3 regions of the Variovorax sp. HJSM1_2 genome follow, and region 3 is predicted to be linked to each of the others. Evidence: riboswitches for the same ligand, from Rfam matches in the RefSeq annotation. Region 3 holds a riboswitch; each other region holds the start of a gene.
What was found. A riboswitch is a leader RNA that binds a small molecule or an ion and turns the genes downstream of it on or off. The one in region 3 is predicted to bind cobalamin.
Positions count from the first base shown of each region.

Region 1: another riboswitch for cobalamin. It lies ahead of ACFQ95_RS15090 (TonB-dependent receptor); the one in region 3 lies ahead of cobW (cobalamin biosynthesis protein CobW).
Region 2: another riboswitch for cobalamin. It lies ahead of ACFQ95_RS00810 (TonB-dependent receptor domain-containing protein); the one in region 3 lies ahead of cobW (cobalamin biosynthesis protein CobW).

Region 1 covers NZ_JBMOXA010000012.1:88,318-95,812, reverse strand. The annotation lists gene ACFQ95_RS15115 (acetyl-CoA C-acyltransferase family protein) at 1-673, opposite strand, end outside; gene ACFQ95_RS15110 (SDR family NAD(P)-dependent oxidoreductase) at 689-1,615, opposite strand; gene ACFQ95_RS15105 (CaiB/BaiF CoA transferase family protein) at 1,651-2,910, opposite strand; gene ACFQ95_RS15100 (Bug family tripartite tricarboxylate transporter substrate binding protein) at 2,930-3,922, opposite strand; gene ACFQ95_RS15095 (LysR family transcriptional regulator) at 4,044-4,985, shown strand; cobalamin riboswitch at 5,054-5,329, shown strand; gene ACFQ95_RS15090 (TonB-dependent receptor) at 5,458-7,495, shown strand, end outside.
Region 2 covers NZ_JBMOXA010000001.1:173,726-181,220, forward strand. The annotation lists gene ACFQ95_RS00785 (HD-GYP domain-containing protein) at 1-965, shown strand, start outside; gene ACFQ95_RS00790 (sensor domain-containing protein) at 962-3,394, shown strand; gene ACFQ95_RS00795 (sulfite exporter TauE/SafE family protein) at 3,521-4,336, opposite strand; gene ACFQ95_RS00800 (cell division protein ZapA) at 4,757-5,071, opposite strand; gene ACFQ95_RS00805 (cell division protein ZapB) at 5,077-5,322, opposite strand; cobalamin riboswitch at 5,361-5,611, shown strand; gene ACFQ95_RS00810 (TonB-dependent receptor domain-containing protein) at 5,693-7,495, shown strand, end outside.
Region 3 covers NZ_JBMOXA010000017.1:30,002-37,496, forward strand. The annotation lists gene cobN (cobaltochelatase subunit CobN) at 1-2,955, opposite strand, end outside; gene cobW (cobalamin biosynthesis protein CobW) at 3,004-4,068, opposite strand; cobalamin riboswitch at 4,294-4,565, opposite strand; tRNA gene ACFQ95_RS17725 (tRNA-Arg) at 4,682-4,756, opposite strand; gene ACFQ95_RS17730 (NAD(P)/FAD-dependent oxidoreductase) at 4,901-6,076, shown strand; gene ACFQ95_RS17735 (methyl-accepting chemotaxis protein) at 6,163-7,495, opposite strand, start outside.

The DNA of each region.
Region 1 (7,495 bases), on a different contig from region 3:
CATTGGGGCGGAAATGTTCATCGGTGTCAAAGACTTCTTCCTTTTTGCCACGGCGCACGGTGATGGGAACAATCTGCTCGACAAAGCGCCGCTCGGCGACCGCCGCCGCCGCCCGGCGGTGGCTCGCTAGCGCCAGCGCATCCTGTTCCTGCCGCGTGATGGCCCATTTGGTGGCAACGTTTTCGGCCGTGATGCCCATGTGGATGTGATGGAACGGGTCGTGCAGCGCCGCCGTGAGCATGTCGGTCATCTCGGTGTTGCCCATGCGTGCGCCAAAACGCATGGCCTGGCTCAGGTAGGGTGCACGCGACATGCTCTCGGCCCCGCCGGCCAGCACGCTCCCGCAGTCACCGAGCTGTATGAGTTGTGCCGCAGAGACCACGGCCTGCAAGCCCGAGCCACACAGCCGGTTGACGTTGAACGCGGGGGTGTGCTCATGGCAGCCACCTTCCAGTGCGGCCACGCGCGAGAGATACAGATCGCGTGGCTCGGTCTGGATCACCTGCCCGAAACAAACGTGGTCGACCACATCGCCTGTGACTTCAGCCTTGGCCAGGGCGGCGCGCACAACGTTTGCCGCCAGGGTGGTGGGCGGCACATCTTTCAGGCTGCCGCCAAAACTCCCGATGGCGGTGCGTACCGCCGACAGGACTACAACTTCTTTTGGGTTCATGGTGGGTTCAGCCTGTCAGGCGTTTTCTGCCTGCTGGGCCGGCTGCAGCGCCGCCTTGTGTACACGGGCCTTGGCAATTTCGTGGCGCAGTTGGTCGAAACCTGTGGCGGGCACTTGCTCCTCGTGGCGGTCAGAGACTTCTGCGAGCCGTGTGATCAACTGGCTGGCCTGAGACTCGGAGCGCGGCAGGAAGATGCCCTTGGTCATGGTGATGTTGGCCTGCTCAAAACCACCGGCGCCGGCCAGCAAGATACTGCGTGTGGGCGCGTCTTCGGTGACCAGCGCCACCAGCGCGGGGCTCACCGATTCGGGCGCGAGCAATGCCAATTCCTCGGCGGCCAGCAAGGTCTCGGTCATGGCGGTGGCGGCGGTGGGCGCCAGGCAGTTGACGCGAATATTGTTGCGTTCTCCCTCCAGCGCCAGGGTTTGCATCAAACCGACCAAGGCCATCTTGGCGGCGCCGTAGTTGGCCTGGCCAAAGTTGCCGTACAAGCCCGAGGACGAAGACGTCATCACGATGCGGCCGTAGTTCTGGGCACGCATCAGGTTCCAGACCGCCTTGGCGCAATGCACGGCGCCCATGAGGTGGACTTCCATCACCAGACGAAAATCATCCAATTCCATCTTGGCAAAACTCTTGTCGCGCAAGATGCCCGCGTTATTGACCAAGATGTCCACGCGACCCCACTTGGCCACAGCTTGCTGCACCATGGCTTCGACTTGTTGTGGACTGGTCACATCCGCATCGTTGGCAAAGGCTTCACCGCCCAGGGCCTGGATGTCCTGCACCACGGCTTGCGCCGAAGAGCCCGGCTGGCAAGCGCCAATGTCGTTCACCACCACGCGTGCGCCGTGGCGCGCCAGCTCAAGCGCATGGGAGCGGCCCAAGCCTCGGCCAGCGCCGGTGATGATGGCTACACGATCCTGCAGAAGTTGCGACATGTTTTCTCTCTTTTCTTTCACGATTAAGTTGTCTATCAAAGCGCGGCCGTAGGCTGCGCGGCCAACGTGGCGGTGCGTATCACGCCGGCAGCGCGTAGCGCGGCGATGGTGTCATCGGAAACACCGTCTTGTTTCAACACCGCTTCGGTGCTCTGGCCCAGCGTTTCGGCGCCCAGGGTGGTGGCTTCGCCGTCATCGGCAAAGGCGAAGCCTATGCCGCATGTGCGCACGCTATGGCTGGCTTGCTGAAAGCGGAAATCGGGCAATTCCACGCAGCCGGTTGCGTCGGCTTCGCGCAGAAATTCGCCCAGCCTGCGTACACGTGCCGCAGGCACACCAGCGGCGCTGAGTTGTTCTTCGAGTTCAAATGCGTTGTGGCTTTCAAAAGCCGATCGCAGCAAGGCCGTCACATAAGGCGTGTCTTTAGGCACCACAAAACCGTTGGGGGCGTTAAACGCGTCGAGGTCCAGGGCGCGTGGGTCGTTGCACAGTTCTTCAATGCCCAATACCTTAGTGAGTTTGCGAAACTGCGCCGGGGTGTTGGCCGCGACGGCCAGCCAACCCTCTGCGCAGGCATAGGTGTCGGCCGCGGGGCTGCCGGTGTAGCCACGGTTGCCGGTGCGCGGGGCTTCCACACCATCGGTCAGGAAGGCGCTGGTATTCGGGTACATCAACATCAGCGAGGCCTGCACCATGGATGAATCGATGTATTGGCCCACGCCTTCGCGCGAGCGGCGGTGCAGCGACGAGACGATGGAAAGCGATGCCAGCATGCCCACCGCCACATCGATCACCGGAAAGCCGACCTTCAGCGGCGGAGCGTCCTGCCCTTCGCCCGACATCATCATCATGCCGGTCAGCGCCTGCACCACGTGGTCGTAAGCGCCGCGATGCGACCAGTCGCCCTGCTGGCCAAAACCGGAAATCGAGCAATACACGATGTCCGGCTTCACGGCCTTGATGGACTCAAAGTCCAGGCCGTATTTGGCGACCACCCCAGGGCGAAAGTTTTCGATGAAAACGTCTGCCGAAGCGGCGAGTGAACGCACCAAGGCAGCACCCTCGGGCGTTCGAATGTCCAGCGCCACGGAATGTTTGCCCGCATTGCAGGCGACAAACCCGGTGGGGGTGTCGCTGCCTGGTGTGGCCTTCATCGAGCGCATGACCTCGCCTGCCAGCGGGGGTTCGATCTTGATGACTTCGGCCCCCAACTGGGCCAGATAAAAAGAGGCCAGCGGACCGGCGATGACGTGCGACAAATCAAGCACGCGCACGCCGCTAAGTGGTTTAGACATAAGACGCTTTCTCTTTATCTCACGAACTGGCGGTGACACCGGTGAGCTTGATGATCTCGGTCCACTTGCGGTTTTCAGCCTGCACAAACGCCGCATCGGCCTTGGGGCTGTCGCTGTGGATCACGCTGTTGCCGGTCAACTCGAATGCCGTTTTGACAGCCGGGTCGCCCAGCGCCTGTATGGTGGAGCTGTAGAGTTTGGCAATCACCTCGGCCGGTGTCTTGAGCGGCACCCAAAGGCCGAACCAGAACTCCTGCACCGTCAATTCGCTGCGCATCACGTCGCGCAGCGGCGGCACGTTCGGCAGCTCCTTTAATGGGGCGGCACTGGTCACGGCCAGCGCGCGCAGCTTGCCGCCCTTGACCTGCGGTATCGCCGTGCCGGCAATGGTGAACGCGAAATCGGTGTCGCCACGCAGCAGCGACAGCGGAATCTCCACCGAACCTTTGAGCGGCACGTGCACGGCATTGCCGTTGACCAGCGACATCAGCGTGGCGCCCCCCAGGTGGGCGGCGGAGCCTATGCCGCCCGAGCCGTAGTTCAATTTCCCCGGCTTGGCCTTGACCGCAGCGACCAGTTCTTCCACCGAGCGGTAAGGCGAATTCGCGGCCACCACCAACACGCTGGGTGAGGTGCCTATCGTCGTCACGGGGATGAACTCGGTGGTCGGGTCGAACTTCAGGCTGGGCTGCAGAATTTTCTGGATCAGATGCGAGTTCGAGCCCACCAGCACGGTGTAGCCGTCTGGCTGCGCCTGCGCCGCGTATTGGGCGGCAAGCACACCACCGGCGCCGACCTTGTTCTCTATCACGGTGGCTTGGCCCAATGCCTCGCCAAGCTTGGGGCCGAATTGCCGCACCATCACATCCGGCCCACCGCCTGCGGCGTACGGCACGATGATGCGCACCGGCCGGCTCGGATAAGCCTCGGCAGCGTGTGCCGCGGTGGCCGATAAAAATGCGCCAGAGAAAGCGCTTGAGGCTGCGCTCAAGCAGAAAGTGCGACGGTCCATGGTTGTCTCCTTGTGGGTTTGGGCCAAGCATAGGATTGCTGGGGAATAATAAAAAGTGATATCTTTTTATATGTTGAAAGCTTTTCGTTAAGCCTCGTGCCATACCAGACCGTGACTCGCCATGCCTTTATCCACTGACGCGGAACACCTGATCTCCCGGCTGCGCTTTCGGCATCTGCGCCTGCTGACCGAGTTGCAGCGTGGTGGCAGCCTGCGTGCGGCCGCCGAGGCACTGAATCTGACGCAGCCTGCGCTCAGCAAGGCGCTGGTCGAAATCGAGACCGCCTTTGGTTTTGCACTGTTTGTGCGTACACCGCGTGGCCTCAAACCCACGGACCAGGGCGCAGTGGCGATTCGCGGCGCCGCGCTGTTGCTTAAAGAGTTGACCCATGTGCAACGCGAAGCCACAGCGGGCGACCGCTTTGCCGCCAGCTTGAGGATAGGCGCGCCACCCTTCGTGGCGCAAGGCTACCTGCCCGAGGTGCTGAAGAAACTGGTACAGCGCAACCCGCCGGTGCGTGTGCACTTGCTGGAGGAACGTGTGCCGGTGCTGATGCAGGCCTTGATGAAGGGCGAGGTCGACGCGCTGCTCACCACCTATCCGGCGCAACTGCCCGAGCCCGGTGCAGTCGCCCTGCACTATGAGAAATTATTCGAGGTGCAGTTCAGCATCATCGCCCCGAAAAAACATCGCCTGGTGCGGGCGCGCAGCGTGAGCTGGCAGGACCTGTCTGCCGAACCCTGGGTCTTGCCGGCGCAAGGCGCCATGGCGCGGCGCGTGGTGGAAGACTGCTTCATCCGTGCCGGTGTGATGCCGCCCATGCCCATCATCGAATCTGCCAGCCCGGTGACCAACGTGGAGCTGGTCGCGGCCGGTGTGGGCCTGGGCATTGCACCCGATGTGACCTTGATCGCCCATGCGAAAAACCTGAACCTGGTGGACCAGCTGAGGGTGGGGCCTGCTGTGCCGTCCGGCCCGGTGGCGTTGATCCACCGCGCCGGTGTGAGCAGCCCGCGGGTAGACCTGTTCAGGCAGGTGCTGGGATTGGCTGCATACATCTGAACTGCCATCCTCTTGCCAATCGCGCTCCTATAATCGCGCCCGGCATGCCGAGCCACTTCAAGTGCGCGGCCTGCCACGGTTGCCAGGTGCCTTGCATGTTCTTCTGGAACATGCGGGGTTAAACGGGAAGCAGGTGCGCCACGTCGTTGAAGACATGGCAATTCCTGCGCTGCCCCCGCAACGGTCAGCGGATAAGGAAACCCCAAGTCGATGCCAACGGCATCCACAGCCACTGCGCTTCAAGCGTGGGAAGGCGGGTGTTTCTGGTCTTTGGTGCACACCATGGGTGTAGCACCCAAAGATGCTCCGCGAGCCCGGATACCGGCCTGCGCCACCGCCTTCGGACGTTGCGGGAGTGCGTCGGTCCGGGCCGGCCGCTGCTTTTGCTGCGGCCTGCTTCGACGTGTGCCTTCAGCGTGCTTTTTGATGTCTCGATTGTTCCGCGGGGTCGCGGAACATGCTGGAGCCGCGCATGCGCAAACCATTTCCCTTTTATGTCTCTACCAGGGCCGTTGCCCTCGCCTGTCTGTCGCTCGCCGCTGGCGACGGCATTGCCCAAACTTCGGATGGCCTCAAAGAGGTTTTTGTCACCGCCACCGCGCGGCCTGAAGAGCGCAGCCGTATTGCCGCCACCACCCAGGTGATAGACCGCGCGGCCATAGAGCGCTCAAGCGCGCAGTCGGTGACCGATCTGCTGGCCGAGAACGCCATAGGCTTCTTCAGCGAATGGACGGCGGCCCAGACCTCGATCAACATCCGTGGTGCCACCAGCGACGGCCAGGGCCGCGATTTCAAGAGCCAGGTGCTGGTGCTGGTGAATGGCCGGCGTGCCGGCACCGCCAACATCTCCAAGCTGAGCACGGCCGAGGTCGAACGGATTGAAATTGTGCGTGGCCCGGCCTCGGTGATCTACGGCAGCCAGAACATGGGCGGCGTGATCAACATCATCATGAAAAAAGGCTCGGATGCGCCGCCGAACCAGGTCAGCGTGACCGGCGGCTCCTGGGAGCTGGCCACCCTCAGTGCACAAACCTCGGGCACCGCAGACAAACTGGATTGGTACCTGGGCCTCTCGGGTGGCCAGCGTGGCGATTACGACTCCGGCAAGGGCGGCAGCAGCATGCTCAACACCGGCTGGGAGCGGCGTGCGCTCAGCGGTGCGCTTGGTTTGGAGATCAATGCGCTGAACCGCGTAGACCTGCAACTGCGCACAGACGGCATCTACAACGCCGGTTTCCGTGGCTCGGGCGCCAACACCATCAGCCAGGACGACCGCAGCAACGCCTCGTTCGACGCCACCTACGAAGGCCGCAGTTCTGACGAACGCATCAGTTGGATGGCGCAGGCTTATGCGGCGCAAGACGAAGACGAATTTAAATGGGCCTCACCGGTGATCCGCAGCGGCACCGCCGCCGTGCCCGGTACGCGCAGCGACTACAACCTGCGCAAGCTCGACATCGCGGGCACACGCCTGCAGCCGCGCTTCAAGCTGGGCGCGGGCAATGACCTGCTGCTGGGCTACGACTATGAGCACAGCAGGTTGCGCTCGGACCGTGTGCGTGTGGCCATGCCCGGCGGGCCTGGTGGCCAGGTGGCACCCTATGACAACAACCAGACCGAGCAGGTCAACGCGCTGTATTTTGAAGACGCGCAGAAACTCTTCAACGACCGCGTGACGCTGCGCGGCGGCGCACGCCGCACCTGGGGTAGCACCGACTTCGACCTCACGCCCAACCTGGCGCTGCAGCGCGGCGGCAGCCAGTCGTACGAAGTGACCACCTGGTCTACCGGGGCCGTCTGGCGCGCACAAGAGACGCTGAACCTGCGCACCGGCATTTCCACCGGTTTTCGCGCGCCCACCGCCAGCGAGCTGGGCGCCGATTTCACCGCCGTGGGTGGTGGTCGAACTTTTGGCAACCCCAACCTCAAGCCCGAGAGCAACCGCCAGATCGAGGTCGGTGGCACCTGGCAAGCACCAGCCGGGCAGATCGACATGGCGCTGTTCCAGAACACCATCGCCAACCGCATCATCACGGTGTCGCGTGGCGCCAGCACCAACACCTCGGACTACGCCAACAACACGGCCGATATCCTGGTGCAAGGGCTGGAGCTCAGCGCCGATGCCGATCTCGCCAAGCTGCTGAATTTCGACAAGACGCCACACCGGCTGAAGCTGTTCGCCAACGGCTACTACAACTTCAAGATGCAGGACAAGGGTGCCACCACCTTGGCCACCGACTTTGTGCAACGCATGTACAAATACGAGGCGTCGTTTGGCATGCGTTATGCGCGTGGCTCGGGTGCACAGCCCGACGACTGGAGCCTGCAGATAGGCGCATTGCTGCGCGGCCCGATGTGGTACGACACCGAAGAAGCGCTGCTGATCCCACAGGGCGAAGCCAACAGCAGCTTTATCCACCGCAAGGGCGCGTTCACCACCTGGAATCTGCGTGGCGACTACCGTGTCAACAAGTCGGTCAAGCTGTTCGCACGGGTCGACAACCTGTTTG
Region 2 (7,495 bases), on a different contig from region 3:
TGGAGCGCTGCGAGCGCAAGTTTGGTGAAGCCATGGTGCGCTTCCGCCGTCTGGCTGCTGCGGTCGGAGAGCAGCCGAAATCCGCCGCCGACCAAGCTGCCGAGCTGGTGCAAAGCTGCGTGGCCGAGGTTTTGGGCGCCGGTGATTCGGCGATTCGCCTGTTGTCCGAAACCATGGGCGACCGCAGTTCCGAGCATCCCGTCAATGTGATGGTGGTTTCGTTGCTGCTGGGCAAGGCGCTGGCATTGCCCGCCACCGAGCTGCAGTCGCTGGGTATGGCCGCGGTGTTGCACGACATTGGCAAGACGCAGGTGCCCGAGCGGCTGCGCGCCATGGACGAAAAGTTTTCCGCCAGCGAGCGCATTGGATACCGCGAGCACGTGGCCTTTGGTGTGGCGCTGGGCAAACGTATGGGCTTGGCGCCCGAGGTGCTGCTGGGCATGGCGCAACACCACGAGTTGGTCGATGGCTCGGGCTTTCCGCAAGGGCTGCGCGGCGAGCAGATGTCGCAGGCGGGCAAGATTCTTGCACTGGTGAATCTTTACGACAACCTGTGCAATCCTGCGCGCCTGGTGAATGCGATCACGCCGCACGAAGCCCTTTCGATGATCTTCGCCCAGATGAAATCCCGGTTCGACACCGCCACCCTGGGCGCTTTTATCCGCCTGATGGGGGTGTACCCGCCGGGTTCGGTTGTGCAATTGGTCAACGATGCCTATGGTGTGGTGGTTTCGGTGAACTCCGCCCGGCCACTGAAGCCGCGTGTGATCCTGCATGACCAGAATGTGCCACGCGCCGAAGCGCTGATCGTCGATCTGGAACAACGCCCCGATCTGGGCATACGGCGCAGCCTGAAGCCGGCGCAACTGTCGGCCTCGGTACGTGAATACCTGGCCTTGCGTCCGCGTGTTTGTTACTACGTCGAGCGCAGTGGCGGCCTGGACCGTTTGGGAAGCCAGGCGTGACCCTGCCGGCGTTGGGGAGCCTCATCGAGGCGATGCTGGATGCTGTGTGTGTGGTGGAGCCCGGCACGCTGCATATCCTGGCGGTCAACGACGCCGCGGTGCAACTGCTCGGTGCCGGCCGCTTGAGCCTGGTCGGCCGGGTGGTAACGGACTTCATGGTGGCACTCGAAGACCAGTTTTTCTGGGAAGAGGCGGCCACCGGGCACGCCGATGGCATCCACTCGGAGACCAAGCTTCTCACTGCGCAGCAAGAGCCTAGGCAAGTCGAGCGCCGTGTCACGCTGACCACCTTGTCCGATGGCAGTTCCGCGTTTGTGGTGTGCCTGCGTGACCGCAGCCAGCACCGCCGCATGGAAGACGAATTGGAGCTGGTGCTGGCGGAAATGCAGGCCACGCTGGAGGCCACGGCCGATGGTATTTTGGTGTGTGATCTGCACGGCAACACCACCGCCTGCAACCGCCGCTTTGCCGAGATGTGGGAAATGCCCGAGACCATGCTGCTGCGTCGCGACGACGACGCGCTGGTCTCGCACATGGCCGAATCCACACTCGATCCCGAGGCCTACCGCCAGCGCCTGGAGGGCTTGTCGCTGTCGCCGCTGACGGAAAGCTCCGACCTGCTGGTGCTGCGTGATGGCCGCCTGATCGAACGGGTGTCGCTGCCGCAGCACAACCAGGGCCGCGCCATTGGCCGGGTGTATTCGTTCCGCGACATCACCCAGCGTGTGGCATCGGAATCCAGCCTGCGCCTGGCTGCCAAGGTTTTTGAATCCAGCCTGGACGCGATTTTTATTGCCGGCCCCGACCATCGCATCGTGGCGGTGAACCCCGGTTGCCTGAGCCTGACGGGTTTGGCCGAAGCGGATGTGCTGGGTCAAGAGGCGCAAAACTTGTTCACGAGTTTGCACGACGCCGATTTCCTCGCGCGCCTGAAAGAGAGTTGGGTCGAGGATGGTTATTGGCAGGGCGAGACCACCCACGTGCGCCGCGACGGTTCCGAATGCGCAGTCAAATTGTCCTGGGTGGCGCTGCGCACCGACCAGGGTGAGGTCATGCAAAGCATTGGCTTCTTCAAGGACTTGACCCAAGAGAAGGCCAGCCAGAAACGCATAGAACAACTGGCCTACACCGACGCCCTGACCGGTCTGCCGAACCGGCTGATGCTGAGCCAGCATATCGAGTATGCATTGCGCATGGCGGCACGCGGTGGCGGCGAGTTTGCGGTGATGTTCCTCGATCTGGACCGCTTCAAGAACATCAACGATTCGCTGGGCCACCAGTTTGGCGACCGGGTGCTGATCCAGGTGGCGGAGCGTTTGGGCCACTGCCTGCGCGAGGTCGACACCTTGTGCCGCCTGGGCGGCGACGAATTTGTGATGCACCTGCACCTGGCCGATGCAGCCGCTGCCGAACGTGTGGCGCGGCGTGTGCTGGAGAGCCTGTCGCGGCCGTTTGCGGTGGACGAGTTGCAGTTCTCGGTGAGCTGCAGCATAGGTGTGGCCATGTATCCGAACGATGGCGCCACGCTGGACGAACTCATCAAGTGCGCCGATACCGCCATGTACCGCGTGAAAGACCGCGGCCGCAACAACTTCTGCTTCTACCAGCGGCAGATGAACATCGAGCTGTTGTCGCGTATGAAGATGGACCACGCCATGCGGGTGGCCATGGATACCGGCTTGTTCCGCCTGCATTACCAGCCGCAGGTGAGCCTGGACAATGGCCGCGTCATCGGTGTGGAGGCACTCATACGCTGGTTTGATCCGGTGCTGGGCCATGTGTCGCCGGGCGACTTCATTCCGCTGGCCGAAGAGAGTGGCTACATCGTCACGCTGGGTGCGTGGGTGCTGGCCGAAGCCGTGCGTCAGGCCGCGGTGTGGCAGGAGGCCGGCCGGCCCATGATGGTGTCGGTCAACGTTTCGGCGCTGCAGTTTCAGCAGACCGATTTTGTTGAGCAGGTGGCCAGCGTGTTGCAGGCCGTGGGCTTGCGGCCCGAGTTGCTGGAACTGGAGTTGACCGAATCGATTCTGGTGCAGGACGCGGCCGAAGCGCTGGCGCGGCTGGAAGCGCTGGCGGCCCTGGGTGTGACGCTGGCGATCGACGACTTTGGCACCGGCTACTCCAGCCTGGCCTACCTAAAGAAGTTCCCTATCCACAAGCTGAAGATAGACCGCTCGTTTATTCGCGGCTTGCCCGACGATGGTGACGACCACGCGATTGTCAGCGCCATCATCCAGATGGGCCGTGCATTGAATTTGACGGTGATTGCCGAAGGTGTGGAAACCAAGGCCCAGCGTGCCACGCTGCTGCGTTTGAATTGCGACCAGTTCCAGGGTTTTCTGTGTTCGCCTGGTGTGGCCGCAGAAGACCTGGAAACCGCCATGGCCCGCGCAGCAGAGCGCGAAGGTGCGGTGGTACTGCTGGATTAATAAGAGTAAGAGAGCCGCAAACAAAACTCAGCGAAGCGGTTCTGGCGCGGCGCTGAGTCGCAGGTCGTACGCCCCTTGAGGGAAATCAGTACGACAAGACGCAGTCGCGACGCCAGAAGAGTTTGGTCAGCTGCTCAGGCCGCGCCACAACATGTAGGCGCCGAGCAGGTACAACACGCTGGCAAACACCCGCTTGAGTTTCTTCACCGGCAGGGTATGTGCGGCTTTGGCGCCCAGCGGCGCCGTCAACACGCTGCATAACGCAATCACGCCGAGTGCCGGCAGCCAGATGTAGCCCAGCGAACCTGCGGGCGGGTTGGCCACCGACGTGCCGCTGATCACATAACCCACCACATTCGCCACGGCGATAGGAAAGCCCAGTGCCGCGCTGGTGGCCACAGCGTTGTGGATGCTGATGTTGCACCAGGTCATGAACGGCACGCTGATGAAGCCACCACCGGCACCGACCAGACCCGACATGAAGCCTATGACGCCGCCCGCCGTCCACTGGCCGGCCGGGCCGGGCATCTGGCGTGAGGGCGCGGGCTTTTTGTCGAGAAACATCTGTGTGGCCGAGAACGCCACAAAGGCGGCGAACAGCAGCGACAGCGAAGAGCCCTTGAGCACCGCAAAAACACCCAGGCTGCCTATCATGCTGCCCAGCACAATGCCGGGTGCCAGGCGGCGCACGATATCCCAACGCACGGCGCCGCGCTGGTGGTGTGCACGCACACTGGAGATGGAAGTGAACATGATGGTGGCCATGGACGTGGCAATGGCCATCTTCACGGCCAGGTCCGTGCCCACGCCGCGTGTGCCCATGATGAAGGTGATGAACGGCACCATCAGCATGCCGCCGCCAATGCCCAGCAGACCGGCCAAAAAACCGGTGCTCAGACCGAGCAGGGCGAGTTCAAGAATCAGCGTCGGGTCCAGGAGCATCCGGCTTGTTCAAAAAAATCTGGTGGGAAGCTGCCACAGCGCTTCGGCAGCAATTCGTGCCCATATCAGCCGTGAACGCGAAGATGAAACGCTGGCAGTACTTGAGTACGGCCAGCGAAATCGACAAGGTACACGCTTGATCTTGGTACGAAAGGAATAAGGTGTCTGCGAAGGCCACCGGACCCGCATCCTGAACCGGGGTTCAGGTGGGCTAGGTCAACCGCACATTGGGTTCATCTAACGCGAGATGATCACGCTTGCGAGGTGATATTCCAGGCCCGGGCTCAATGAGCATTGGTTCAAGGAAATATAAAGCCCGACGGGATCGCAGACGACTCTATTCTAAAGCCTGCTTTTGCCACTTTCACAAGTGACGCGCTGCACTTTACGCAGTCAGCCGATCAGCGGCAAAAACGCGCTTCAGATCAGTCGACCGTCGTCGCCCAGGGCCTCATCCAGACGCGCCAAAAGCGAGGCCAGGTGCTCGTCGCTGCCAGCGGCTTCGTCGGCAGTGGCGGGAGCCGTTTCCGTGGCGGCGCGCTCCGGTTGGTCGAAGGCCAGATTCAGCGCGGCAAGCACGGCGATGCGGTCGCGTGCCTTGACTTTGCCGGCGTCGCGTATGGCGCACATCGCGGCGTCCACCTTGGCCACCGCTTGCTGCAAACGTGAGGCGCCTTCTTCGGGGCAGGCCAGCAGATAACTCTGGCCCATGATCTGGACTTCGAGTTGGTTCATGTTGCTCATGATGCATCGCTCCGTGGAGCAGGCCGCACCACGGGTGGGCTGGAGATTTCAGGGAGCCGTTCAAGCAAGGCATCGATGCGCGCACGCGCCGCGGCCAGGCGTGACTTCAGCGATTCACGCTCGTGGCTCAGCAGGGCGACTTGTTCCGTCAGCAGTGCGTTGGTGCGTTGCAACTCGTGGTAGCGCACCAGAAGCCGCTCGGTGCGCTCGGCGATCTGTTCGATTTGGGTGGGTTGGGCCATATGGGGCGTTATTGTAGGTCGGCGGCCGTGCTTCCACCTGTAAAATCCGCGCCGTTGGTGCTCGCGGCTTGGTTCACAAGCCGCAGTTCAACGGGAAGCAGGAGGGGAACACTTTTTTCCTGGCCTGCGCTGCCCCCGCAACGGTCCAGCAGACGGGTTGTAGAACGCCAATGCGTTTGAACCACCCAGCTTTCATCACAAGGCCACTGAGCGTTTTCGAACACACGCTTGGGAAGGCGATGCGAGTTTTCTGCTCAGCCCGGATACCGGCCAACACAGTGGCCACAAGCTTGCCTCGCGCAGTTTGTGGCCGTGCACGCTCAAGCACTGGCGGGGACGCCGGTGAGAGCCTTCCAGTCTGTTGGTGATCATGAAAAAAATTCTCTCTGGCGCATGCTGCGGTCGTCTGGTTATGCTGCCGTTCGCCGTGTCCATGGCCATGCCCGCGCTCGCCCAAACCGCCTTGCCTGAGACCGTGGTCACCGCCACGCGTGTGGCGCAACCCCTGACCGATCTGGTGTCCGATGTGTCCATCGTCGACCGCGCCACGATAGAGCGCAGCGGCGCCACCGGCGTGGCCGACGTGCTGGCGCGTTTGCCGGGCGTGGAGGTCTCGCGTTCGGGTGGTATCGGCAGCCCAACCAGTGTGTTCATTCGGGGGGGCAATTCACAGCACACGGCCGTGTACCTGGACGGCGTGCGGCTGGACGTGCAATCGGGCAGCGGCGGGGCCAGCTGGGAAAGCATTCCGCTGGCGCAGATCGAGCGCATCGAGGTGCTGCGTGGCCCGGCGGCCGCGGTGTATGGCTCGGACGCCATTGGCGGCGTGATCCAGTTGTTCACACGCAAGGGCGAGGGCAAGCCCGCGCCTTACGTGGGTGTGGGCGTGGGCAGCAAGCGCCTGGGCAAGATCGAAGCCGGTGTCAGCGGAAGTACCGGGGCAAGCGGGGCGGACAACGCCATCGACTACTCCTTTGGTGTGGCGCGCGAGATCAGCGACGGCTACAACATCCAGCCGCAATACCTGCGCAAAACCAGCGATGGCAAGCGCAACCCCGACGACGACGGCTACCGCAGCACCTCGGGCAATGCGCGTGTAGGCCTGAAGATCAACAGCCGCCATAGCCTGGATGCGACCTGGCTTGGCAGCGACATGGACGCGCAGTACGACGACTTCAGCTACAACCCTGCAGCACCCGTCGACGACCACAGCACAAACCGCCTTTCGGCCAGCGGCTTGAACTGGAACGCGCAGTGGACCGACGCGTATTCGACACGCATAAGCGTGACCGACAGCGTGCAGCACTATGAAACCAATCCTTCGTTCTACCAGACCAAGACCAATTTGCGCGGCTATGTGTTCCTGAACGAATGGCGGCTTGGCGCCCATTTGTTGACGGCCACGCTGGAGCGGCGTGAAAACGCACTCGACAACACCTCGGTCAGCAGCAACACGCGCACCAGCTCGCAGAACGGTGTAGCGCTGGGTTATGGCTACAACCAAGGTGCACACAGCCTGCAGCTTAATGCGCGTTACGACGACGACAGCGGCTTTGGTGGCAAGTCCACCGGCAGTGCCGCTTACGGTTATGCGATCACCCCCCACTGGCGCGCCACGGCGTCTGCCGCCACGGCGTTTCGCGCCCCCACGCTGTACCAGCGCTATAGCGAATACGGCAAGGCCGACCTGCAGCCCGAGACCAGCCGCAACCTGGAAGCCGGCCTGCGCTACACCGCTGGTGCCAGCAGCATCGGTGCGGTGGTTTACCGCAACAAGGTGGACAACCTGATCACCTTCGTCAACGGTGCCGGGGCCTGTGTCTCCAGCTTTGGTTGTTACGAAGCTGTGGCCCAGGCCCAGTACCAAGGCGTGACGTTCAGCGGCAGCCATGCGCTGGCCGGTGTCAATCTGCGCGCCTCCGTGGACTTGCAGAACCCCACGGATGAACAAACCGGCAAAGACCTGGCCCGCCGTGCCCGCCGCCACGCCAGCCTTGGCGCCGACACCACCCTGGCCGGCTGGACGCTGGGCGCGGAGCTGCAGGCCTCGGGCGCACGCTTCGACGATGCCGCCAACAACAACGTGCTCGGTGGCTACGGTTTGATCAACCTCTCGGCCAGCACCCGTATCGGCCGTGATTTGAGCCTGCTGGCGCGTGTCGACAACCTGGGC
Region 3 (7,495 bases):
GCTGGGAAAGGCATCACGAAAGAAGCCGGAGATGCGCAGCGTCACGTCTATGCGCGGGCGGTGTATGCCGACGATGGGCAGCACTTCAAAGTCGACCACACGTTGGCTGCCGGCCGCCCACTTGGGGCGCACACCAATCAACGCAAAGGCTTGCGCCAGGTCGTCGCCGCCGGTGCGCATGGTCGAGGTGCCCCAGACCGACAGGCCTATGGACTGTGGGTAGTCGCCATGGTCTTGCAGATGCCGCTCCACCAGGCGTTCGGCCGACTTCATGCCCAGCGACCAGGCCGTGGGCGTGGGGATGGCGCGTGTGTCTATGGTGTAGAAATTGCGCCCCGTGGGCAGCACATCGGGCCGCCCGCGCGACGGTGAACCGCTGGGGCCTGGGGGCACAAAACGGCCGTCCAGGGCGTTCACCAAATGCTGCAACTCGTCATGGCCGCAGGTATCGAGCGCGGGCGCCAGGGTGGTGTGTACACGGGCTAACACGGCCTGGGTGGCCGGCAGATCCAACGTAGATGCGTCGTTTGCTACAAGCTGCTGTGCCAACAGCTCCAGCCGCTCGCGTGTATCGCCGTGGTGGCGCCAGGGGCTGTCGCTCACGGCTTGCAGCAGCGCGGGGCGCGGGCCAGTCCACGGCGTGGCGGGTGTTATGTCCAGCGGGTTGAATGTGGTGTCCCCCAGCAGATCGGAGGCCAGCGCGCTCAACAGGCTGGTGTTGGCGCCTTGGCCGTCGCCAGAGGGGTAACGCGCCAGCGCCACCAGGGTGTCGCGCCGTTGCTCACCTTGCGGCGAGCAACCGAAGATGTGCAGGCCGTCGCGAATCTGCGCTTCCTTCAGCTCGCACAGGTAGGCATCGACACGCGCCAGAATGCTGTCGTCGTCGGCTTCCAGCGCTGACACCGGCAGGTCGATTTCTTCGGCCAGGCGTTGCTGGCGTACGGTTGTGAGAATCTGGCTGCGCAGCAGCTTGGCGCGGCGGCCGTCGACCAGGATGGCGTCGTAGTACTCGTCCACCAGGCGTTCCAGGTCTTGCATGGGGCCGTGGTTTTCGGCGCGTGTGAGCGGTGGCATCAGGTGGTCGATGATGACCGCCTGGGTGCGGCGTTTGGCCTGTGCGCCTTCGCCGGGGTCGTTGACGATGAAGGGGTAGATGTTGGGCAGCGGGCCGAGCACGGCATCCGGCCAGCAACTGGCCGACAGCGCCAGGCTTTTGCCGGGCAGCCATTCGAGGTTGCCGTGTTTGCCCACGTGCACCACGGCGTTTATCGCAAACACATCGCGCAGCCAGAAGTAGAACGCCAGGTAGTGGTGTGGCGGCACCTGCTCGGCGTCGTGGTAACTGGCGTAGTCGGCCACGCCGTCTACCCTATGGTTGCGCGCGGGTTGAATGCCGACAAACACCTGGCCCAAACGCAGGCCAGCAATCATGAAGCGGCCCTGGCGCAGCATAGGGTCTTGTGCGGGCGCGCCCCAGCGGGCCGTGATGGCGGCCGCCATGCCTTCGGGCAGGGCGGCTAAACGCTGTTCGTAGTCGCCCAGGGCATAACTTTGGAAGGCCGGGCGGGCGGGCCATTGCAGCGGGTCGTTGGCCACGCCTTGCTGCAGGGCATGCATCAAAGCATCAGCATCGGCCGGCATCTGGTCTGCGCTGCCGGTGTGGTAGCCCTGGGCCGTCAGGCGCTGCAGTATGGCCATCACCGAGGCCGGGGTGTCCAGCCCCACGCCGCTGCCAATACGGCCCTCGCTGCCGGGGTAGTTGGCCAGCACCAGCGCAATACGTTTGGTGCTGGCGGGCAAGCTGCGCAGGTGGCACCACTGGCGCGCCAGCGCGGCGACGAAGCTTATGCGGTCGGGCTCGGGCTGATAACGCACCACGTCGGTTTGTGTCAGCTCGCTGCGGTAGGCCAGGCCTTTGAAACTGATGGCGCGGGTGACGATGCGGCCATCCATTTCGGGCAGCACGATTTGCATGGCGATGTCGCGCGGCAGCAGGCCTTGGCTGTCGGCCAGCCAGTCCTCACGGTTGCCACCGCTGACAATGACCTGTAGCACCGGCGCGTCACCCACCAGCGCAGCTTGCGCCTGGCCATCGATGGATTCGTGCGCACCCAGCGCCGCAAACGCGGTGGTGTTCAGCACCAGTTGGACCTGGTGCTCGGTGCACAGGCCACGCAGAGCGGCCAGGCACATGGGGTCTTTTAATGAATCCAGCGCCACGGGCAGGGCGTTGAGTCCCTGTGCGCGCAGGGCCTGGGCCAGGGCATCAAACACCGCCGTGTTGCCGGCCTGCAGGTGTGAGCGGTAGAACACGATGGCTACCGTTTGCGCATGCTTTAGCCAACCGGCGCGCACGTCTTCCATGGTGGCGACATCGTGCGCGCTGGCCAGGCCCCACGGCGCATACAAGGCCACGGGCGGCAGCAGGCGGGGTGGCAGTGGTGCCGCGCCGTGGTCCAGTCCGTGGAAGGCCAGCGCACGCAGAAACTGCTGCGCATTGCCGCTGCCGCCGGCGCGCAGGTATTGCCACAGCTGGCGGCACACGGCGCGCGGCAGGGTGCTGTGCGCCAGCAGGGTTTCGTCTTCTTGCAGGTCACCCGAAAACATCGCCAGGCGCTGGCCCTGGCGGCGCGCCAGGTTGCTGATTTCCTGGATGCCGTAAGGCCAGGCCGAGTCACCACCCAGATGGTCGACCACCACCACTTTGGCGTGGCGCAACACCTGGTCGATGTAGAGATCGAGTGATGCAGGCTGGCGCAGATAGGCCAGATTGGCCAGGCGCAGCGTGGGGTAGGCGGACGTGTTCGCGGTGACGGTTTCCAGCGCCGAGGCCAGCAGCGACAACTTGGTGTCGGCCGAACTCAGCACCACAATTTCGGCCGGCGTCTGGTCGAGTTGCGCGACCACACCGTCGTCTTCGACAAAGCCACCAGGGCGCGTGCTGAGCAAGTGCATGGGGTGGCTTTGTGAGGCGGTAGACGGCGGTTGACTTCAGCCTGCGGATTAAGCCGCAGCGCCTTCAATCACGGCGTTGTTGAGCGCGGCGCGCAGGGCGGCCTCGTCCAGATCGGCACCAATGAACACCAGCTCGGTGCGTTGCACTTCAGCGGTGTTCCAACGACGGTCGAAATGTTGGTCGAAGCGGCGGCCCACGCCTTGCACCAGCAGGCGCATGGGCTTGCCGGGAATCGCCGCGAAGCCTTTGATGCGGTAGATGGTTTGCTGTGCCACCAGTTGCTCCAGCTGGGCCAGCAGGCGGTCGCGGTCCACCTGCGGCAGCTTCACCACCACCGAGTCGAAGTCGTCATGGTCGTGGTCTTCCTCGTGGTCGTGGTGGCTTTGGCGCAGGTTTATGGTGGTCTCGGCGGCGCGGCCTTGGCCCAGCAGCAGGGCCAGCGGCAAGCGGCCTTCGGTGGCGCTGACGATCTTCACCTCGGCCGGAATCTCGCCGCGGATCAGTGCTTCCACGCTGTTGCGTGCCGCGTCATCCATTAGATCGGTTTTGTTGAGGACCACCAGGTCGGCGGCCGACAACTGGTCTTCAAACAACTCGTGTAATGGCGAGTCGTGGTCTAGGTTGGGGTCGGCGCGGCGCTGTGCGTCCACGGCCACCGGGTTCTCGGCAAACTGGCCGCTGGCGGCGGCGGGGCCATCGACCACGGTGACCACCGAGTCCACGGTGAAGACGTTGGCAATGCCTGGCCATTGGAAGGCCTGTACCAGCGGCTTGGGCAAGGCCAGGCCCGAGGTTTCGATCAGCACGGCGTCTATGCGGTCGCGCATCTCGGCCAGTTTTTGCATCACCGGGAAGAATTCTTCCTGCACCGTGCAGCACATACAACCGTTGGCCAGCTCGTACAGCGTGCCATCGGTGGCGTTGCCTTCGTCGTCGCAGCCAATGCCGCAGCCGCGCAGGATTTCACCGTCTATGCCCAACTCGCCAAACTCGTTGACGATGACGGCGATGCGCAGCCCGCCCGCGTTCTGCAGAATGTGGCGCAGCAGCGTGGTTTTGCCGCTGCCCAGAAAGCCAGTGACGATGGTGGCGGGGATTTTGGTGGTTTGCATGGTGCTTGGTCCTTCAGGTTTGGGGCGCGCGCAGATGAAATGCTGGGCCGTTGCGGCTTAGCCTGGGTAGATCGCACATGGGGTGTTTGGACATTCCAAAGCTCCTTCAACGGCCCGCGTCCCCGCAGGCATGACTGAAATGGAAGCTGAAGAAGGGGCAGAGGTCGGGGCGCCCGGTTCAGCGCTAAGGGCTGATGGGCATCCTGGCTCGCGCAATCCCGCAGCGTCCGAAGGCAGTTCCAGGCCGGTATCCGGGCTCGCGGAGCGTTTGAATGCATGCTGCTTTCAAACCAGAACCCTTGCCTTCCCACGCGTGAGCGCAGTGGCTGCCAGCCTGAGAGGCATGGCGTAAGGGTTCCCAAATCCGCTGACCGTTGCGGGGGCAGCGCAGGAGTGTCACGTCGTTAAACCCTGTTGGGCCGACGCGGGTCACCTGCTTCCCGTTTAACCTCGCCGCCGCGTGCGGCATGGAGGCACCTGTGAACCGTGCCAAGCCGCCGATGAAATCGCGCCGACTTGGCAGCAGGATTATATGAAGGCGGGGGCGGCGTTGCCGTGGCGGGCCACAAATGAAAAAGGCTGGAAGCTTTTGCAAGCTTCCAGCCTTGAAATATGGTCCCGCCGCCAGGAATCGAACCTGGATCTCAGCCTTCGGAGGGCCGAATTCTATCCGTTGAAATACAGCGAGAGGGCTCGGCCACAGGGGCTGAACAGTCGAGCATTGTAGCCTGCGGAAGGCCCCAGCCTGCGCGCGCCACTATCATTGGCGACCCTGCGGGACGCGGCCCGGTTTTGGTCGCTTGGTCTTTTGCGGGGAATTTGAAGGAATCTCATGACTCGGTTGGTGATTGTGGGCGGCGGGCATGCCGCAGCCCAGTTGTGTGCGTCTTTGGCCGAAGGCCAATTCAAGGGTGAAGTGGTCTTGGTGAGCGAGGAAGCACACGTGCCCTACCACCGGCCACCGTTGTCCAAGGCGCTGATCAAAGACGAAGCCCCGGTGTTGCCGGTGTTGCGCCCGGATGGCTTTTACGAGACCGCCGGCATACAACTGCGCCTGGCCACGCGGGTGCTGGCGATACAGCGCGACGCCAAAACCGTTGATCTGCAGCCCGTGCATGGCGGCGCGGTCGAAACCCTGGCCTACGACCACCTGGTGCTGGCCACAGGCGCACGTGCGCGGCGTCTGCCGGGCTTGCCGGTCAAGGCTGACGGCGTGTTCCAGGTGCGTACCTTTGACGACACACTGGCGCTGCGCGAAAAGCTGGCGACGGTGCAGAACGTGGTGGTGTTGGGCGGCGGCTTCATAGGCCTGGAGCTGGCGGCCACGCTGCACAGCCTGGGCAAAAAGCTCACCGTGCTCGAAGCCGCGCCACGTTTGCTGACACGTTCCCTGTCGCCCGAGATGAGCAGCCATCTGCTGGAATGCCACCAAACCAACGGTCTCGACGTGCGTGTGGGCCAGACGGTGGAGCAACTGGTGTGGAACGGCGAGCACATTGCCGGTGTGCAGGTAGCGGGTGTGGTGTTGCCGGCCGATGCCTTGCTGGTGGGCATTGGCTCCGAGCCGAACACCGAGTTGGCGGCTGCGGCTGGCCTGGACTGCAACAACGGTGTGGTGGTGAATGAAGCGCTGCTGTCGTCGGATGCCAACATCAGCGCCATAGGCGACTGCGTGGCCTTTCACTACCCGCTGCTGGCCCGGCACGTGCGGCTGGAATCGGTGCAAAGCGCGAATGAACAAGCGCGTGCCGTGGCCGCGCGTCTGTGTGGCCAGCCGGCCAAGGCGTATGCGTCTATGCCGTGGTTCTGGTCCGACCAGGGCGACTTGCGTTTGCAGGTCACCGGCCTGTGGCGGCCCGAGTACCAGAGCACGCTCAAGCCCGGCCCCAAGCCGGGCAGCTTGTCGGTGCTGCACTACGAGAACGGCGAGTTGCGTGCGATCGAGTCGCTGAACTCGCCCATAGACCAGATGACCACGCGCAAGCTGCTGCAGAAGACCATTGCTTAACGCTGGCTCACCGGCGCCCCGTTGGCGCTGGTTTGAAAGAAAAAGGCTGCTGACGCCCTGTGGGCGAGCGTCAGCAGCTATTCTTTTTAAAGCCTGAACACACTCACGGACTGCGTGAGCTTCTCGGCCTGTGTGCGCATAGACGACGCAGCGGCGGCCGATTCTTCGACCAGTGCGGCGTTTTGCTGCGTCACCGTGTCCATGTCGGTGATGGCCTGGTTGATCTGGTCTATGCCTTGTGATTGCTCCTGGCTGGCGGCGGCAATCTCCGAGATGATGTCGGTCACGCGTTTCACGCTGGTCACCACTTCGGTCATGGTGGCGCCCGCCTGATCGACCAGCGCGGTGCTTTTCTCTACACTTTCCACCGAGTCGTGGATTAGCGTCTTGATCTCTTTGGCAGCCCCCGCCGAGCGTTGCGCCAGGCTGCGCACTTCGCTCGCCACCACCGCAAAACCACGGCCTTGTTCACCGGCACGCGCCGCTTCCACGGCGGCGTTCAGCGCCAGGATGTTGGTCTGGAACGCAATGCCGTCGATCACACCAATGATGTCGACAATCTTTTTCGACGAAGAGTTGACCGTGGCCATGGTCTCCACCACCTCGTTCACCACCGCGCCGCCCCTGGCCGCCACTTGCGAGGCCGAAGCCGCCAACTGGCTGGCCTGGCGCGCGTTGTCGGCGTTTTGTTTGACGGTGGCGGTCAGCTCTTCCATCGATGCGGCGGTTTCCTCGAGTGAGCTGGCCTGGCGTTCGGTGCGGGCCGACAAGTCGTTGTTGCCCGCGGCAATCTCACCCGCCGCGAGGTTGATGGTCTCCGTGCCCTGGCGCACCTCGCCCACGATGTTGGCGATGTTGTCGCGCATGGTGCGCATGGCAAACAGCATGCTGCTGTCGTCGCCCGGCTTGAGGTCGATGTTTGCCGTCAAATTGCCTTGGGCAATTTCGTCGGCCAGGTGGGATGCGGCTGCGGGCTCGCCACCCAGTTGGCGCATCAGCCCACGCGCAATCACCATGCCGACCAGCAGCAGAATGACCAGCAACACCGCCACAAAAATGCACATGGTGACGGCGCGCGACTGTATGGTGGCGTCCACGTTGTCCACGTACACACCCGAGCCTATGATCCAGCCCCAAGGCGTGAAGCCTTTGACGTAGGACACCTTGAGCACCGGCTTTTCAGCGCCGGGTTTGGGCCACATGTAAAGCACGAAGTCGGCGCCCGAGGCCTTGGCCACACGCGCAAATTCGACAAACAAACGCAGGCCGGTGGGGTCCTTGTTTTCGCTCAGGTCCTTGCCTTCGAGGTCGGGCCTGAAGGGGTGCATGATCATCACGGGCGTGAAGTCATTGATCCAGAAGTATTCGTTTCCGCTGTAGCGCAAGGTACGCAGCGCTTCCATGGCCTGCTTCTTGGCA